4 regions of the Agrobacterium sp. 22-223-1 genome follow, and region 2 is predicted to be linked to each of the others. Evidence: riboswitches for the same ligand, from Rfam matches in the RefSeq annotation. Region 2 holds a riboswitch; each other region holds the start of a gene.
What was found. Region 2 has a riboswitch for cobalamin ahead of ACQZ60_RS04255 (CbtB domain-containing protein). Riboswitches for the same ligand answer to the same signal wherever they lie in the genome.

Region 1 (4,208 bases), on a different contig from region 2:
GCAAGCGGCTCACCCCCGAGCGTAACGTGCCCCCGGCGCGGCTTGCGAATACCCGCCAGCATGGAAAGCAGCGTGCTTTTGCCGGAACCGTTCGGTCCGATGACGCCGAGAAACTCACCGGAACCGACATCGAGTGAGACCCCGCGCACGATATCGATATTGCCGGCGTGGAAATGCAGGTCGTGAGCGGATAATTTCATGAACGCCCCCTCTTCTGCCCAAGGATGAAGGCAAAGGCGGGTGCGCCAACGAGCGCAGTGATGACACCGATGGGCAGCACCTGCCCCGGAATGACAATGCGCGAGAGAATATCCGCGACGATCATGAAAACCGCGCCGGTCAGCGCCGTCACCGGCAGCAATATACCATGGCGAACGCCGACGAAGATGCGTGCGGCATGCGGAATGACGAGGCCCACGAAGCCGATGGAGCCGACCAGCGATACCATCGCAGCCGTCATGATCGCCGAAACGGAGATCAGCACCGCATAGACCCAGCGCACCGGAATGCCGAGCGAGGCAGCAGCCTGACCGCCGAAGGCGAAGGCATCGAGCGCCCGGGCATACCAGAGACACACCGCAAGTCCCGCAAGGCTGACCGGCAGCGCCAGCCAGACATCCGGCCAGCGCACGCCCGAGAGGTTGCCCAGCAGCCAGAACATGATGCCGCGCGCCTGTTCGGCATTGGCGGATTTGGTGACGATGAAAGAGGTCATGGCATTAAACAGCTGCGACCCGGCCACCCCGGCCAGAATGATAGCGCTGTTGCCATGTCCCCCCCGCACCGCCAGAAGGCTGACCAGCGAAAACGCAACGAAGGCACCAATGAGCGCCCCGGCCGGCATCGTCAGGAACCCCGCTCCGAAGCCAAGCAACGCGACAGCGACGGCACCGGTGGAGGCGCCGGCGGAAATGCCGAGAATATAAGGATCGGCAAGCGGATTGCGCAAAAGCGATTGCAGCACCGCCCCGGCCAGCGCCAAAGAAGCGCCGCAACAGGCGGCAACAACGGCGCGGCTGAGGCGGTAACTCCAGACAATGCCCTCATCCAGCGGTTCCAGCGGATAGGTCGCATGGAAGACGCGGTTGGCGATTGTTTTCGCCACGACGTCAAAAGGAATGGCAGTCTCGCCGATGGCCGCCCCGGCCATCAGCGCGACGAGCAGCAGGGCGAGCGCGGCAAAAGCCAGCCCTACCCTGCCGAGATGGATGGAAAGACCGTTCACTTGGCGAGGCCGGCAGCCGAAATCGCCTCGGCCAGCGTTTCGATGCCTTCAATGGTGCGAATGGTCGGGTTCATCGCCTGCGCATCCATCTCGAACACATGACCTTCCTTGACGGCTGGCATGATGCTGGCCACGGGATCGGTGGCGAGGAACTTCAGCTTGACGGCGACATCGTCAGCCGGGAAACGGCGGCGATCCATCTTGCCGGCGACGATGATGGAGGGATTTGCCTTGGCGATGGTTTCCCAGCCGACGGTCGGCCATTCTTCATCGCTTTCGATGACGTTCTTTAAGCCCAACGCGGACATGATGTAGCCGGGGGCGCCATTGCGGCCGGCCACATAGGGATCGATATCCAGCTCGGCGCTGGAGAACCAGAAGACTGCCGAAAGCTTGCCATTTGCCGAGGCGATCTTGGCGCGGGCGGCTTCTTCACGCTTCTTCAGGTCGGCAACGACCTCTTCACCGCGATCCTGCACGTTGAAGATTTTGGCGAGATCGCGGATTTCCTGGTAAATCAGATCCATGGTGAAGACGGTGTTGCGCACGCCGTCACCGCCGCCGGAATTGTCCTTGCCCATGCAATCGGCGGGCGAGGTATAAACGGGAACGCCAAGCTCGGCGAATTGCGCCGGTGTTCCGACAACGCCTTCCGGGCCGATCTGCCACTGGAACTGCGTCGTCACGAGGTCCGGCTTCTTGCCGATGACCGCCTCAAAGCTCGGATCATTGTCAGCCAGACGCTCGACCCTGGCATTGGCCTCTTCGTAGCCCTTCAGAACCGGACCGATCCACAGCGCCGTGCCGACCACCTTGTCGGAAAGGCCGAGGAGGTAAAGAACCTCGGTCGTGCTCTGGCCGACGGACACGGTGCGGGCGGGTGCCTGCTTGAAGGTGATGTCCTGACCGCAGCTGTTGATCGTCAGGGGATAGGTGGTTTCGGCAGCATTGGCGCCGGCGACGGGCAAAGCCGCAAGCGCAGCGGCCAGAAAGCCGGCATGGACCGGCAGGCGTCTAGAATGAAACATGTGTTCTCCAGTCGAAAGTAAATCTTATTCCAGAGCAGCAGGCGTCAAAACGCGCAGCAACAGCGGGACGTCTTGTACGGAGAACGGCAATAGGACGCAAACGAAATGTTATGAAATAACATTACAATCTCCTCCTCCGGGCTTCCCCGCCCGTAACGATGGTTTATATTTCGACGGCAGGTCTCCTGGCTCACGGATTTGCGTCGCTCATCTGCCTTCCCGCATTCCGGAGAATACAGTGGCATGACGCCTTGAAGCGTCACGGGGATGAACGACAATCCGCTTACAGTTGCGGGGGCAGCCACGGCATTGGGCGAAAAAGATCGCCCGCACCATGTTCCCTATTAATCCCTTCGCCTTTCGGCTGCAGGAACCGTCGCTTTCTCACATAAGGGGCAAGAGGCGGGGCGTCAATTGCGATAGTGCCGCACCTCAGCACAAAGACGGGCCTGCCAGGGCGAAAATCTTTGCAGAACCGGAACCTGCCGGTTGCGGCGCGCCTTTCGACATGGCGGTGAGCGTTTCGATCACCACCAGCCCGGATTGCGCCAGGAACTCGGTCAGAAGACCGCTATCCCGCACGGCATCGAGACGGACAAGCTGATCGTCGAGATCGGAAAAATGTCGCCTCACCAACGCAATCGCATCCGCCTCGTCACCGGCGACGACCGGGCCGACAATATGGCCCCGCCCCGCTGCACGCCGCAATGCAAAGGCGGCAAGACGATCGGCCTCGAACAGGCCATAACCCGTATTTTCCCGGAGAAGGCGTTGCAGGACGCCCCGGCGCGAAACACCGAAAGCCGCGCGATCCAAATCCGCCACGGCGGACAAATGATCCTCGGACAGCGGCTCGATTCTCTGTTTTCTTCCAAGTGTCGGCATCTCGGCAGGGCAGCGCGCCTTGCCGCGCAGGAGATGTACTTTTTCGGTATCTCCGGAAAAACCCAGCCGTGCGAAAAGCCGTCGCGAGGCTTCCGTTGCGTTCAACCGCAGGGCGGCGTCAGAGTGACCCGCGATGAGTTGGCCCACCAGCCATGGCGCAACGCCCTGCCTCTGCAAACGGGGGGAAACGATGACCATGCCGACCGTCGCGAAACCCTCATCATAAGGAAACAGCATTGCCGTTGCGACAACGCGATCGATTTCGTCAAGCGCGGCAAGCCCGACGCCGCACTGCCGCAGGAAACACCATTCGTTCGCGTGATATCGCCATCCGACAGCCATGGACAAAGCATGCAGATGATCGGCCTCCACATCGGCGATATCCACTGTCCGCAACTCGAAACTATCGACTTTGAGCAGCTCCATGACAAACGGCTCTCATTCCCTCCGGCGCGGAACCTTGATCCCGGCAGCCCAGTTCACGACATCCGAAGATAACCAGCCTCGTCAGCAGGAATTTTCCGAAAGCGCTGGAAGGACACAACAATCTACTGAAATCACCCGTATTTCAGCAGATAAACGCCGCAGGCCGCTCTAAGCTTTTCGGCGTTGAAGCGACGGAGACAGCCATGAACGCAATCGACATTCTGGAGCGTCTTGTCGGCTTCCCGTCGGTGGTCGGAACCGCCAATGGCGACATTGCCGGATGGATCGCCGATTATCTGGAAAGCCACGGCGCGAAAGTATCGCTGCTTGCCGGCCCGGAAGGCGACCGCGCCAATCTCTTCGCCAGCTTCGGCCCGACCGATGCCAGCGGATACATCTTGTCCGGCCATATGGATGTGGTGCCTGCCGGTGAGCCGGAATGGTCCTCCGATCCCTTCACGCTGAGAACTGAAGGCGAGCGCCTCTACGGACGCGGAACCACCGACATGAAAGGGTTTCTGGCCACGGTTCTCGCCGCAGCACCGGCATTTTCACGCATGGCGCTGAAGCGGCCCGTTCACATCGCCTTTTCCTATGACGAGGAGGCGGGCTGCCGCGGCGTTCCGCATCTCATCGCCCGATTG
Region 2 (4,208 bases):
TTTCTCAGGCACGAAAGACATCTGACCGGGTCAGGTGAGAATGGGGAGAGGGGCATGTCCTCCATCTGGACGAAACTCGCGGGCGGGGCCGTCGTCGCGGCCATTGCGGGCTACGGCATATTCGCCTGGGTCACCGCGCCTCAGCGGCAGGCGCCCAGCCACTGGGTCAGCCTGGGCGAACCGGATCTGGCCAACGGCGAAACGCTGTTCTGGGCGGGCGGCTGCGCAAGCTGCCATGCCGCGCCCGATGCGAAAGGTGAGGCGCTGTTGACGCTTTCGGGCGGGCAGGCGCTGAAAAGCCCCTTCGGCACCTTCCATGTCCCCAATATTTCCTCCGATCCGCAGCATGGCATCGGCGGCTGGACGCTGGCGGAATTCGGCGATGCGATGACGCGCGGTGTGGGCAGGAACGGCGAACATCTCTACCCGTCCTTTCCCTATGCCTCCTATGCCCGCATGACGCAGAAGGACATCAACGATCTCTTCGGTTATCTGAAAGCCCTGCCGGCCAGCCAGAACGATGCGCCGGATCACGAGTTGCCGTTTCCCTTCAATCTGCGCATGGCGCTGGGCGGCTGGAAATTCCTTTATTTCGACCCCTCGGCGCGGCCCCGCGTCGAGCTTGCCAATGCCAATGCCGAATTGCTGCGCGGCCAATATCTGGTGGAAGGGCCGGGCCATTGCGGCGAATGCCACACGCCGCGCAACGCGCTTGGCGGTTTCGTGAAAGACAAGTGGCTGGCCGGCGGGCCCAACCCGGAAGGCGAGGGCCGCATTCCCGACATTACCCCCGGCTCGCAAAGCATCGGCAGCTGGGCCGAGGCCGATATTGCCAGCTATCTGGAAAACGGCTTCACCCCGGAATTCGACAGCGTCGGCGGCTCCATGGTCAAGGTGCAGCAGAACATGGCGCATCTGACGCCTGAAGACCGCGATGCGATTGCCGCCTATCTGAAGGCCATACCGTCGCGGTAATCCTCAGCCGTCATGCCGGACTAGATCCGGCATCCAGCCACGGCGCGGCTGCGCCGTGAGAAGAGTCTCTTGCGATCAAGGACTTGATCGCGCTGGACCCCGGATCTAGTCCGGGGTGACGGAGGTGCAGGCGACGGCGTGCAGTTCGAAGTCAGGCCCACCATTGACTCCCGACCCCGCCCATCGGATAACAATCCTGTGATGGTTCCTTCCGGGCGTTCCGGAAGGTGAAAAGGGAACACGATAGGGAGAAATCCTCATTCGTGGCTGCCCCCGCAACTGTGAGCGGAGAGCCTGAAACGAAATGCCACTGGCAAGCCATCTCGCCGGGAACCGAGGGTTTCCAGAGAGGGTGACGCCGGGAAGGTGTTTCAGGTTTTGACCCGTAAGCCAGGAGACCTGCCATCGCGGAAATATCCATGCCGGCGGGGTGTCCGGAAGAGCGGAATTTCAGGGTGGCGGGATCGACGCCTCCCTGTGTCAGTCTCGTATCCCCGTGGTGAAGTGTATCGTAGCGGCTCGACGGCCCTTTGCCGTGCGGCCGCGTCCAAAGGCGCGGGGTCGCGCCGGAGAGGGGTCACCATGTCCATCAACCAGAATACGGCCAACGCCGCCGTTTCCGCAAAAACAACCAGCTTCGCGCAATCGCTGACGGCGATCGTGCTTGGCCTGTTCGTTGTCGGTTTTGTCGGCTTTTCCCATGTGGAGGCCGTTCATAACGCCGCGCATGACACGCGTCATGCCAACGCCTTCCCCTGCCATTGAGGGGAAACGGCATGTCGTCTTTTCGCAATATCGTCTTTACCGCCGTTCTCGTCGGCATTCTCGGCGGTTTCGCCGTTTCGGCCATGCAGGCTTTCGGCACGACGCCGCTCATCCTTCAGGCGGAAACCTATGAAAGCGCCGGCGAAGCGCCCCACAGCCATGATGCGACGGCCCCCGGTGCTGCCGTTCCCGCCCATGAGCACAATGACGAGGCCTGGGCTCCGGCCGATGGCTTCGAGCGCACCGCCTATACCGTCGCCGCTAATGTGCTGACCGCTATCGGTTATGCGTTGGTGCTGACCGGCCTCATTTCGCTGCGTGGCACGAATGGCGGCTGGCGCGAAGGCCTTCTCTGGGGCGTTGCTGGCTTTGCCGCCGTCATGCTGGCCCCGATGATCGGCCTGCCGCCGGAACTGCCGGGCAGCCCGGCCGCCGCACTTGAGGCGCGGCAGATCTGGTGGCTTGCGACGGTTGCCGCAACCGCGGGCGGCATTGCGCTGATCGCGTTCCGCCGCGAACCCTGGGCAATCGTATTGGCGCTGGTGTTGATCGTCGCACCGCATGTGGTCGGCGCACCCTTGCCGCCGGAAGGCGAACATGCGCTGGCGCCGCTGCCGCTGGAGCGTCAGTTCATCGTCGCCGCCACCGTGACCAGCTTCGTTTTCTGGGCTTTGCTCGGAACATTGAGCGCGTTTTTCCTGAAGCGCTTCCAGTCGGCGTAAATCCATGCAGGACGCAGCGGAATGGAGTGAGGAGCTCGATGCGCTGCGTTTTGCCGTCCCCGGTCACGGCGCTTTCTGCGCCGTGCACCGCCTTGCCTTCAAGGCAGTCCTTGGGGCGACCCCGGATCGCGAGGCGGCTCTTGCCTGTTTTCATGAACACGAGGCCGCTTTTATCGCTGCGGCGCTCACCAAGATAAAACGTGCAAATTTACCCGCCGGCCGCAGCCTGCATCTGAACAGCCGCGATATTCGCCGGGCGATTGCCGGGGAGGGTGAGGAGCCAGCGGCGCGCGTATGCCGGGTGCTGGATCGGAGGTGATGAGTGAGGGTGCCAAGACGCTTGTATTTTGCACCACCTCATTCCTGTGCTTGTCACAGGAATCCAGCCGACGCTCGTCCGCGCGGCGGGAAGAGTCCTTTCAGCCCAAGGACTTGGGCTGGCTAGATTCCTGTGACAAGCACAGGAATGAGGGCGGGCGGGCTTACGTGGCCCACAATATCAGCGTCCGCCTCAGCGATGCTCCGCCGCAAAAACCTGAAGTTCCGCCTCGGCTTCCGGACCAAAGAGGCCGAGGTGTTTCAGGATTTCCACAGCGAAACTGACCGGCGCGCTGCCGGCGGCGGTGATGATGCCGCGATCGCTAACCGCTTTCGGCTGGTCGCGGTAGAGCGATTCGCCGCTATAGACGGCATAGGCCTTGTGCGATGCCAGCGAATTGCCGGTATGGGCGACATCGTTCAGCACGCCCGTGCCGCCGAGCGCGCTTGCCGCCGCGCAGATGCCGGCAACCAGCCGGTTCCTGTCGCGAAACCGGTGCACCAGCCCGCCAAGATCGACAGCCGTTCCCTTTTCCCAGCTCAAGCCGCCGGGAATGACGAGCGCATCGATGCCGGCCGGATCAAGCGCGTCATAGGATGTGTCAGGCGTCACGGTCAGCCCGCCCATGGACGTTACCGGCCGGCCATCGGGCGTGGCATAGACGATCTCGACGCCGAGATAGCTGCGGGCTGCCGCAGCAAGCAGCGCCGGTTCCCAGTCCGCAAAATCCTGCGCCAGCGCAATGGCGATCCGTGTCATGGCCGTCTCCGTGGTTTTAATCAGGCGATGGACTGCATGTAGCGCATGCCGGTAACCGGCCGGGGCGCGAAATCCATGTTTTCGTAGAAGCGATGCGCCGCGACATTGCCGGTCGTGGCGCTGACGGAAAGATAGTCGCAACCGAGGCGTTTGGCGATATCGCGGGCGCGGGAAACCAGATGCTGGCCGGTGCCATGGCCGCGATGCCCGTCACGCACGAAGAGATGATGCAGCTCAAGCCCGCGCCGGCCTTCCTGCGCCCTGTAGAGCGGCAGAAGCAGGGCGTAACCGATCAGCGCGCCATCGGCTTCCGCAACCAGCCCATGCACCCAGGGCAGCGGACCGAACAGGTCGCGTTCCAGTTTCGCCGGGGTGATCGCCGCCGCATCGCCGTGGTAGGAGGCAAGCAGCGTGATCATCTCGTTGAGCTCGGGCAAATCCGTCTTGCGTGCGCCACGAATGATGACGACGGGCGGTCTTTCCAGTGTAAGGGAGCTATCTTCGGTCATTTTTTCGGTCCTTTGGTCTTATCGGTGCCGTCAGGACGCTTGAGAAACAACAAAGCCGCCTGACGGCGGCTTGTTGACAATATGATCTGTCGAGCCGCCCTTAGAGGTAGGCCCAAAAGTACGAGCAGGAGATGGGTGCGCGTTCGTTGATCATGGGAC
Region 3 (4,208 bases), 850 kb from region 2:
AACCTCGCCCTGTCGCCGGCGCTTTCCATAGCTGACAATATGTTTCTCGGCCGGGAAATCCGCAAACCCGGCATTCAGGGCAGCCTGTTCCGGGCGCTGGACCGCCCGGCCATGGAAAAATTCGCCCGGGAGAAACTGTCGGAGCTCGGCCTGATGACGATTCAGAACATCAATCAGGCAGTGGAAACCCTCTCCGGCGGTCAGCGTCAGGGTGTGGCTGTGGCGCGTGCAGCGGCCTTCGGCTCCAAGGTCGTCATTCTTGACGAGCCGACGGCAGCACTTGGTGTCAAGGAAAGCCGGCGTGTTCTGGAGCTTATCCTGGACGTTCGCTCGCGCGGCCTGCCGATTGTCCTCATCTCGCACAACATGCCGCATGTCTTCGAGGTCGCGGATCGCATCCATATCCACCGGCTCGGCAAGCGCCTCTGCGTCATCAATCCGAAGGACTACTCCATGTCCGACGCCGTCGCCTTCATGACGGGCGCCAAGGAAGCGCCGAAGGAAACGCTTGCCGCATGACGCTGAAGCTTGAAACGATCGCCGAAGACGTTCTTCGGCGGGCAAAAGGTAAATCCCGTTTTATCGTCGCTATTGCCGGTCCCCCTGGGGCCGGCAAATCCACGCTGGCGGATGCCCTTTGTGATGCTTTGCTGGCATGGGACGAAACGGCCGCCGTCCTGCCCATGGATGGCTTCCATATGGACAATGGCATCCTTGAAGAGCGGGGGCTGCTGCCGCGAAAAGGCGCGCCGGAAACATTCGACGTGCGCGGTTTCCTCGATATCGTCTCCGCCGTCCGCAAGGGCGGGCAAGAGGTGCTTGTTCCGGTTTTCGACCGTTCCCGTGAAATCGCTATAGCGTCTGCTCGTGCGGTTGCGCCGGAAACACGCTTTATCCTCGCTGAAGGCAATTATCTGCTACTGGACGAGGCGCCGTGGACAACTCTTTCCAAGAGCTTCGACCTCACCATTTTTGTCGGGCCGTCCGTCGCGGTGCTTGAGGAGAGGCTGAGGAAAAGGTGGCAGGGCTATGGTCTCGATGAGGCCCATATCCACGCCAAACTTTTCGAAAACGATCTTCCGAACGGAAAAAGGGTGATTGAAAACGCCCGTCCCGCCGATATCCGCATCGATATCTGGGAATAGATTAACGCTTTTCTCTGTTTGAGCGGCGGCACGCATGTGCCGTTAAGCCTTTGTTGACCATGTGTTGAATCTTTTTGATCCACAGGGTGGGGCTTTTGTGTGTCTATTTATTGACGCGAAAATTTCCTCATATACTATATGTGGTGTTCGAGGTTCTTCCGATTCGCAAGGGTCGGGAGCTAAGACGGGAATTCGGTGCGTAACGCCATATGGCGGAGCAAGGCCGAAACTGCCCCCGCAACTGTAAGCGGTGAGCATCGTTCCGATTTGGGTCACTGGGGTCAAAAGCTCCGGGAAGGCCGGAATAGATGTTGTGACCCGCAAGTCAGGAGACCTGCCTTGAGCGCAAACGTCCACGGGCGGGGTGTCCGGAGGAAGGTGTATGACGCAAATGATTTGCGTGCGCCCTTTTCTGCCCCCTCCAGAACAAGCTTCGGGGTGAAGTCATGCCAGTGCATTTGTTTAAGTTGCTGCGCTCGTCGGCGTAGAGAGTGATTTTACGTGGCTAAAAGCCGCGCACGCCCACCCTAATGACAGATCCATCGCCGCCCGATTGCGATTGCAATCGGCAATGTTGAGCCTTGTCCGAAATCGGCTTCGAGAGAGGAAATCATGACCGTCACCGTTTACAGCAAGCCCGCCTGCGTCCAATGCATCGCCACCTATCGCGCTCTCGACCGCATCGGTGTCCCCTATGAGATCGTCGATATTTCCGAAGATGCGGATGCGCTCGATCATGTGCGTGGCCTCGGCTACATGCAGGTGCCCGTGGTTGTTGCCGGCGAACGCCATTGGGCGGGTTTCCGGCCGGATATGATCGGCTCGATCAGCTGAGGCGGCGGCGCGATGGGCCTGATCGTCTATTATTCCAGCCGTTCTGAAAACACCCATCGTTTCCTTCTGAAACTGGGACGGCGTCTGTTTCGCCTGCCGCTTGGCGTTGAGGAAGATGTTCCCCATGTGTCCGAGCCCTATGTGCTGGTCACCCCCACCTATGGGGGTGGTGGCACGAAAGGGGCCGTGCCAAAGCCGGTCATCCGGTTTTTGAACGAGCCCTCCAACCGAAATCTCATTCGCGGCGTCATCGCGGCGGGAAACACGAATTTTGGCGCAGCTTTCGCATCCGCCGGAGATATCGTCTCGCGCAAATGCGCCGTGCCGTTTCTCTATCGCTTCGAGCTTCTCGGCACGGAGGAAGATGTCGCCAACGTCAAACATGGATTGGAACGATTTTGGACACGCTGACCTCGAGCGCCATGCGCAAGGACGCCAAACAGCCGGCAGCCGCATCCCAGAAACCGCTCGATGCGGCTCTGGACTACCACGCGCTGAACGCGATGCTGAACCTTTACGACGAGAACGGGAAGATCCAGCTCGACAAGGATCGCCTGGCCGCCCGGCAATATTTCCTCCAGCACGTCAACCAGAACACCGTATTTTTCCATAACCTCAGGGAAAAGTTCGATTATCTGGTGACTGAGGGATATTACGAACAGGAAGTGCTGGATCAGTATTCCTTCAATTTCGTCCGTGACCTCTATGACGAAGCCTATGCCCGGAAGTTCCGCTTCCCGACCTTTCTCGGCGCCTTCAAATATTACACCTCCTACACGCTGAAGACCTTCGACGGAAAACGTTATCTGGAGCGTTACGAGGATCGCGTCTGCATGGTGGCGCTGGCCCTTGCGCGCGGCGATGAGCAGCTCGCCCGCAATCTGGTCGATGAGATCATTTCCGGCCGCTTCCAGCCAGCAACGCCGACCTTCCTCAACGCCGGCAAAAAGAGCCGTGGTGAACTGGTCTCGTGTTTTCTGCTGCGTGTGGAAGACAATATGGAAAGCATCGGCCGCTCCATCAATTCGGCGTTGCAGCTTTCCAAGCGCGGCGGCGGCGTGGCGCTGTCCCTGACCAATATCCGCGAATTCGGAGCGCCGATCAAACAGATCGAAAACCAGTCGTCCGGTGTCATTCCTGTCATGAAGCTGCTGGAGGATAGTTTTTCCTATGCCAACCAGCTTGGCGCGCGCCAAGGTGCGGGCGCGGTCTATCTGCATGCCCATCACCCGGATATCATGCGTTTCCTCGATACCAAGCGCGAAAATGCCGACGAAAAAATCCGCATCAAGACCCTGTCGCTCGGCGTGGTGATCCCTGACATTACCTTCGAGCTCGCCAGGAACAATGAGGATATGTACCTGTTCTCGCCCTATGATGTGGAGCGTGTCTATGGCGTGCCGTTGACCGAAATTTCGGTCACCGAAAAATATCATGAAATGGTCGCCGATAGCCGCATCCGCAAGAAGAAGATCAAGGCGCGCGAATTCTTCCAGGTGATCGCCGAAATCCAGTTCGAGAGCGGTTACCCCTACATCATGTTCGAGGATACGGTGAACCGCGCCAATCCGGTTGCCGGCCGCATCAGCATGAGCAATCTCTGCTCGGAAATCCTGCAGGTCAGCGAAGCGAGCGAGTTCAACGCCGATCTGTCCTATAGCCATATGGGCAAGGATATTTCCTGCAATCTCGGATCACTCAACATCGCCTCGGCGATGGACTCCGCCGATTTCGGCAAGACTATCGAGACCTCCATCCGGGCGCTGACGGCCGTGTCGGACATGAGCCATATTTCCTCCGTTCCTTCGGTGGAAAAGGGCAATGATGCCAGCCACGCCATCGGGCTTGGCCAGATGAACCTGCACGGTTATCTGGCGCGCGAACGCATCTTCTACGGTTCTGAAGAAGGCGTCGATTTCACCAATATCTATTTCTACACCGTGACCTATCACGCCATCCGCGCCAGCAACCGGCTGGCCGTGGAACGGGGCCATAGCTTCAAGGGCTTTGAGAATTCCAAATATGCCTCGGGCGAATATTTCGACAAATATACCGACCGGGAATGGCTGCCTGCGACCGAAAAAGTGAAGGTGCTGTTTGAGAAAGCCGGCATCGCCATTCCGACACAGGAGGACTGGGCAGTTTTGAAGAAGGACGTCATGGCGTCTGGTCTCTATAACCAGAACCTTCAGGCCGTGCCGCCGACAGGCTCGATCTCCTACATCAACC
Region 4 (4,208 bases), on a different contig from region 2:
GCGGCGACCATGTTGACCAGTGCCGGCCTGACCTCTTCCCATTTACGCGTCTTCAGGCCGCAATCCGGATTGATCCAGAGCTGCCGGTCGTCAAGCCGCTCTCGCGCCAGCGCCAGAAGATCGACCATTTCTCCAACCGCCGGCACACGCGGGGAATGGATGTCGTAAACGCCGGGACCGATCTGGTTCGGGTATTTGTAGGTCCGAAACGCATCCAGCAATTCCATCTTCGAACGCGAGGTCTCGATGGAGATCACGTCGGCGTCCATGGCAGCAATGGCATCGATGATCTGGTTGAATTCGGAATAGCACATATGGGTGTGAACCTGTGTGCGGTCGCCCACACCGCTGGAGCAAATGCGGAAGCATTCCACCGCCCAGCCGAGATAATCCTGCCAATGCCGGTGCCGAAGCGGCAGTCCTTCGCGAAGAGCTGCCTCATCGATCTGGATCATCTGCGCACCGGCCGCTTCGAGATCATTGACCTCATCGCGGATGGCGAGCGCGATCTGGCGGCATGTCAGGCTTCTGGCGATATCGTCGCGGACGAAGGACCAGTTGAGGATCGTCACCGGCCCGGTCAGCATGCCCTTGACGGGTTTGTCGGTGAGCGACTGGGAATATTCCCACCAGCGAACCGTCATCGCTTTCGGACGCGACACATCGCCGAAAATGATGGGCGGGCGCACATAACGCGAGCCGTAACTCTGCACCCAGGCATGCTGGGTGAAAGCGAAGCCGGAAAGCTGTTCGCCGAAATATTGCACCATGTCATTGCGCTCGAACTCGCCGTGGACGAGAACGTCGAGACCGATTTCCTCCTGCCAGCGAATGGTCATTTCGGTTTCCTTCTGCAGGAATTTTTCATATTGCGCATCCGTCAGCGCGCCCTTGGAATGCGCCGATCTGGCCTTGCGCACCTCCGGCGTCTGCGGGAAGGAGCCGATGGTCGTCGTCGGGAAAAGCGGCAGCGCAATGGCCTGCGATTGCACTTTCTGCCGCTCGGCAAACGGGCTCACCCGCTTCCTGTCGGCCTCGCCAATCGTCGCAATACGCTTCTGCACGGCGACGTCCGTTACCTTCGGCGAGGATGCACGCGCGGCAACGGCCTTGGAGGCAGCCTCCAGTTCCGTCGCGACAGCAGCCTTGCCCTCACCGAGAGCCCTGCCAAGCGCGGCAAGTTCGCCGAGCTTCTGGGTGGCGAAGGAAAGCCAGCTTTTCAGATCGGCATCGAGGCCGGTTTCCAGTTCGAGATCGACCGGGACATGCAGCAGCGAGCAGGACGGCGCGATCTGAAACGCCGCCGCACCGCGTGCCGCGATGGCGGGTTCCAATCGGGTAATAATTGCAGCGAGATCAGCGCGCCAGATGTTGCGGCCGTCGATGACACCCAGCGACAGGACGCGATTTCCCGGCAAAGCCTTCAACACCGCCTCCAGCGCATCGGGCGCTCGCACCAGATCGACATGAAGGCCCGCGACCGGAAGCGCTGCGACGGCTTCGAGATTATCCTCAAGCCCACCGAAATAGGTGGCGAGCAGGATTTTCAAATCCGGCGCGGCCTTCGACAAAGCCCGATAGGCCACGGCCAGCGCGTGCCGCTCCCCCTCGGAAAGATCGAGCACGGCGACCGGCTCATCGATCTGCACCCAGTCCGCACCGGCCGCGCGCAGGCGACGCAGCAGCTCTTCATAGACGGGCAGCAACCTTGCCAGCAGATCGAGAGGCTTGAAGGCTGCCTCGCGCGCCTTGGCGAGTTTCAGGAACGTGACCGGGCCGAGAATGACCGGACGCGTATGGATGCCGAGCGCCTTCGCCTCAAGGAAGTGGTCGACCGGCTTTTGCGAGGTGAGCACGAAATGCTGATCCTCTGAAACCTCCGGCACCATGTAGTGATAGTTGGTGTCGAACCATTTGGTCATTTCCAGCGCGGGAACGCCCTGACCATGATGCGAATGTCCTTCATGCCCATGGCCGCAGCCTGCATGCCCTTCGCTCTGGCTGCCGCGCGCCATGGCGAAATAGTTGGAGAGGGAAACATCCCCACCCGCCCATCCATAAAGGGATGGAATGGCGCCCACCATCACGGCCGTATCGAGAACGTGATCGTAAAGGGAGAAATCGTTGGACGGGATATGGGTAATCCCCTTCTCACGCTGAAGCGCCCAGTTTTCGGCGCGCAGCCTAGCTGCGGTTTCGAGCAGTTCCGTCTCGGAAATCTTGCCGGACCAGAAGCCTTCAAGCGCGAACTTCAGTTCGCGATGGCGTCCGATCCTCGGAAAACCGAGCGATGCGACTGGAATGGTCTTGTCTGGCATTGTCATACCCCATTTGGTTGTGGGGGCATGGGTAAAGCGGACGCGTGCAGGCCCGGCCTGTGCCGGACCATAGCAGCAACCACCGGGACACCCCGCCCGTGGACGTTATTTTGTCCTGGCAGGTCTCCTGGCTTACGGGTCGTCGCCTTTGTCCGTCTTCCCGGGGTTTACCCCAGTGACGTGTTGGACAAAGGCTCGCCGCTTACAGTTGCGGGGGCAGCTCCGGTCTTGCCGATCGTCGGCGCACCGGATTCCCTCTTAGCTCCGGGATCGAACAAACAAGCCCGGAGAACCATGACACCCGCATTTCTCACCACGGGTGCCACGATGTCAATAGACATAAAGAAATCTTTATATCTTTATTTCACTGAGTTCAGAGCGCGACCGCACCCGGCCCCGGCACCGCACCGGTCGGCACCTTGCCCAGAATGATCATGCCAAGCACCTCGTCCTTGGTGACATCCTGCGTGCGGGCATGGCCCACCACCTTGCCGTTCTTCATCACGAAGACCCGGTCGGCCAGATCGAAGACATCGTGAATATCGTGGCTGATGAGGAAGATGCCGATGCCCTGCCGTTTCAGCTCCTTGACGAGATCGCCCACCTGCGCCGTTTCCTGCGGCCCGAGTGCGGCCGTCGGCTCGTCCATGATGAGGATGCGGGCATCGAACAGAATGGCGCGGGCGATGGCAACGGATTGCCGCTGGCCGCCGGACAACGCCTTCACCGGCTCCTTGAATCGCCGGAAATTGGGGTTGAGACGCCCCATGACCTCGCGGGCCGAGGCTTCCATGGCGACATCGTCAAGCGTGCCCCATTTCGTCTTCAGCTCGCGGCCGAGATAAAGATTGGCCGCCGCATCGACATTGTCGGCCACGGCCAGCGTCTGGTAGATGGTCTCGATGCCGTATTTCTTGGCATCGCGGGGATTGCGGATATCGGCATCCTCGCCGTTGATGAGAATATCGCCGCCATCGCGCCGATAGGCGCCGGAGAGAATTTTGATAAGGGTCGATTTGCCCGCGCCATTGTGGCCGAGAAGGGCGACCACCTCACCGGGGAAAAGATCGACAGAAGCGTTTTCCACCGCATGGATGCCGCCGAAGGAAATGGAAATATTGCGCATTTCCACGAGGGGCGTGACTTGGTCCGTCATAGGAGTTCTCCTCGGTTCTTACTTGGCGCGGGCGCGGTAGATGGTGTCGAGCCAGACGGCGACGACCAGAACCACACCGACGACGATGCGCTGGAAGGGCGTATCGATGCCCACCAGCACCATGCCGGATTGCAGCGACTGCATGACGAGCGCGCCGAGCATCGCGCCCGCTATGGTTCCGACACCACCGGCAAGCGAGGTGCCGCCGATGACGGCCGCCGCGATGGTGTAAAGCTCGTCCAGCTCGCCCTGGGCATTGGTGGCGGCATTGAGGCGGGCGGTCGAGATGGCCGCCGCGATGGCGCACAGAACGCCCATCAGCGTGAAGATCTTCACCGTCACCCAGCGGGTCTTGATGCCGGCGAGTTCGGCCGCTTCCGGGTTGCCGCCGATGGCGAAGACATAACGGCCGAAGCGCAGTCGCGTGGCGATGAAGGTCATGACCGCACCGACGGCAAGCGCCATCAGCACCGGAATGGCGATGCCGTGCGAAATGAACAGACCGCCTTCAGGCCAGGCCATGCCATTGGCATCGGCATAGTTGCGGGCGATGTTGATCGGCCATGGGTAGCTGTTGACCACCGCCACGAAACCGATGACGACGAGGCAACCGAGCGCGGCCAGAAAATACTCCGCCCAGACGGGCCGCAACGGAAAGCCGAAACGCCGGCGCTGATGGCGGGAGTTCAGGATGGCCGCAATGATGGCGACGCAGGCGATGACGGCGGCGATCC

Region 1: it holds a riboswitch for cobalamin, as region 2 does, so the genes downstream of both, ACQZ60_RS18835 (ABC transporter substrate-binding protein) here and ACQZ60_RS04255 (CbtB domain-containing protein) in region 2, are expected to answer to the same signal.
Region 3: it holds a riboswitch for cobalamin, as region 2 does, so the genes downstream of both, nrdH (glutaredoxin-like protein NrdH) here and ACQZ60_RS04255 (CbtB domain-containing protein) in region 2, are expected to answer to the same signal.
Region 4: it holds a riboswitch for cobalamin, as region 2 does, so the genes downstream of both, metE (5-methyltetrahydropteroyltriglutamate--homocysteine S-methyltransferase) here and ACQZ60_RS04255 (CbtB domain-containing protein) in region 2, are expected to answer to the same signal.

Annotation. Positions count from the first base shown of each region.
Region 1 is NZ_JBNWCN010000004.1:293,270-297,477, forward strand. Features, by position in the region: gene ACQZ60_RS18825 (ABC transporter ATP-binding protein) at 1-200, opposite strand, end outside; gene ACQZ60_RS18830 (FecCD family ABC transporter permease) at 197-1,225, opposite strand; gene ACQZ60_RS18835 (ABC transporter substrate-binding protein) at 1,222-2,253, opposite strand; cobalamin riboswitch at 2,412-2,646, opposite strand; gene ACQZ60_RS18840 (GNAT family N-acetyltransferase) at 2,686-3,564, opposite strand; gene argE (acetylornithine deacetylase) at 3,768-4,208, shown strand, end outside.
Region 2 is NZ_JBNWCN010000001.1:859,988-864,195, forward strand. Features, by position in the region: gene ACQZ60_RS04250 (c-type cytochrome) at 55-975, shown strand; cobalamin riboswitch at 1,161-1,396, shown strand; gene ACQZ60_RS04255 (CbtB domain-containing protein) at 1,558-1,740, shown strand; gene ACQZ60_RS04260 (CbtA family protein) at 1,752-2,462, shown strand; gene ACQZ60_RS04265 (hypothetical protein) at 2,467-2,781, shown strand; gene ACQZ60_RS04270 (type 1 glutamine amidotransferase family protein) at 2,974-3,540, opposite strand; gene ACQZ60_RS04275 (GNAT family N-acetyltransferase) at 3,561-4,049, opposite strand.
Region 3 is NZ_JBNWCN010000001.1:6,234-10,441, forward strand. Features, by position in the region: gene ACQZ60_RS00030 (ATP-binding cassette domain-containing protein) at 1-519, shown strand, start outside; gene ACQZ60_RS00035 (nucleoside triphosphate hydrolase) at 516-1,145, shown strand; cobalamin riboswitch at 1,279-1,501, shown strand; gene nrdH (glutaredoxin-like protein NrdH) at 1,758-1,979, shown strand; gene nrdI (class Ib ribonucleoside-diphosphate reductase assembly flavoprotein NrdI) at 1,992-2,390, shown strand; gene nrdE (class 1b ribonucleoside-diphosphate reductase subunit alpha) at 2,402-4,208, shown strand, end outside.
Region 4 is NZ_JBNWCN010000002.1:470,536-474,743, reverse strand. Features, by position in the region: gene metE (5-methyltetrahydropteroyltriglutamate--homocysteine S-methyltransferase) at 1-2,318, opposite strand, end outside; cobalamin riboswitch at 2,419-2,630, opposite strand; gene ACQZ60_RS14260 (ATP-binding cassette domain-containing protein) at 2,692-3,474, opposite strand; gene ACQZ60_RS14255 (sugar ABC transporter permease) at 3,493-4,208, opposite strand, start outside.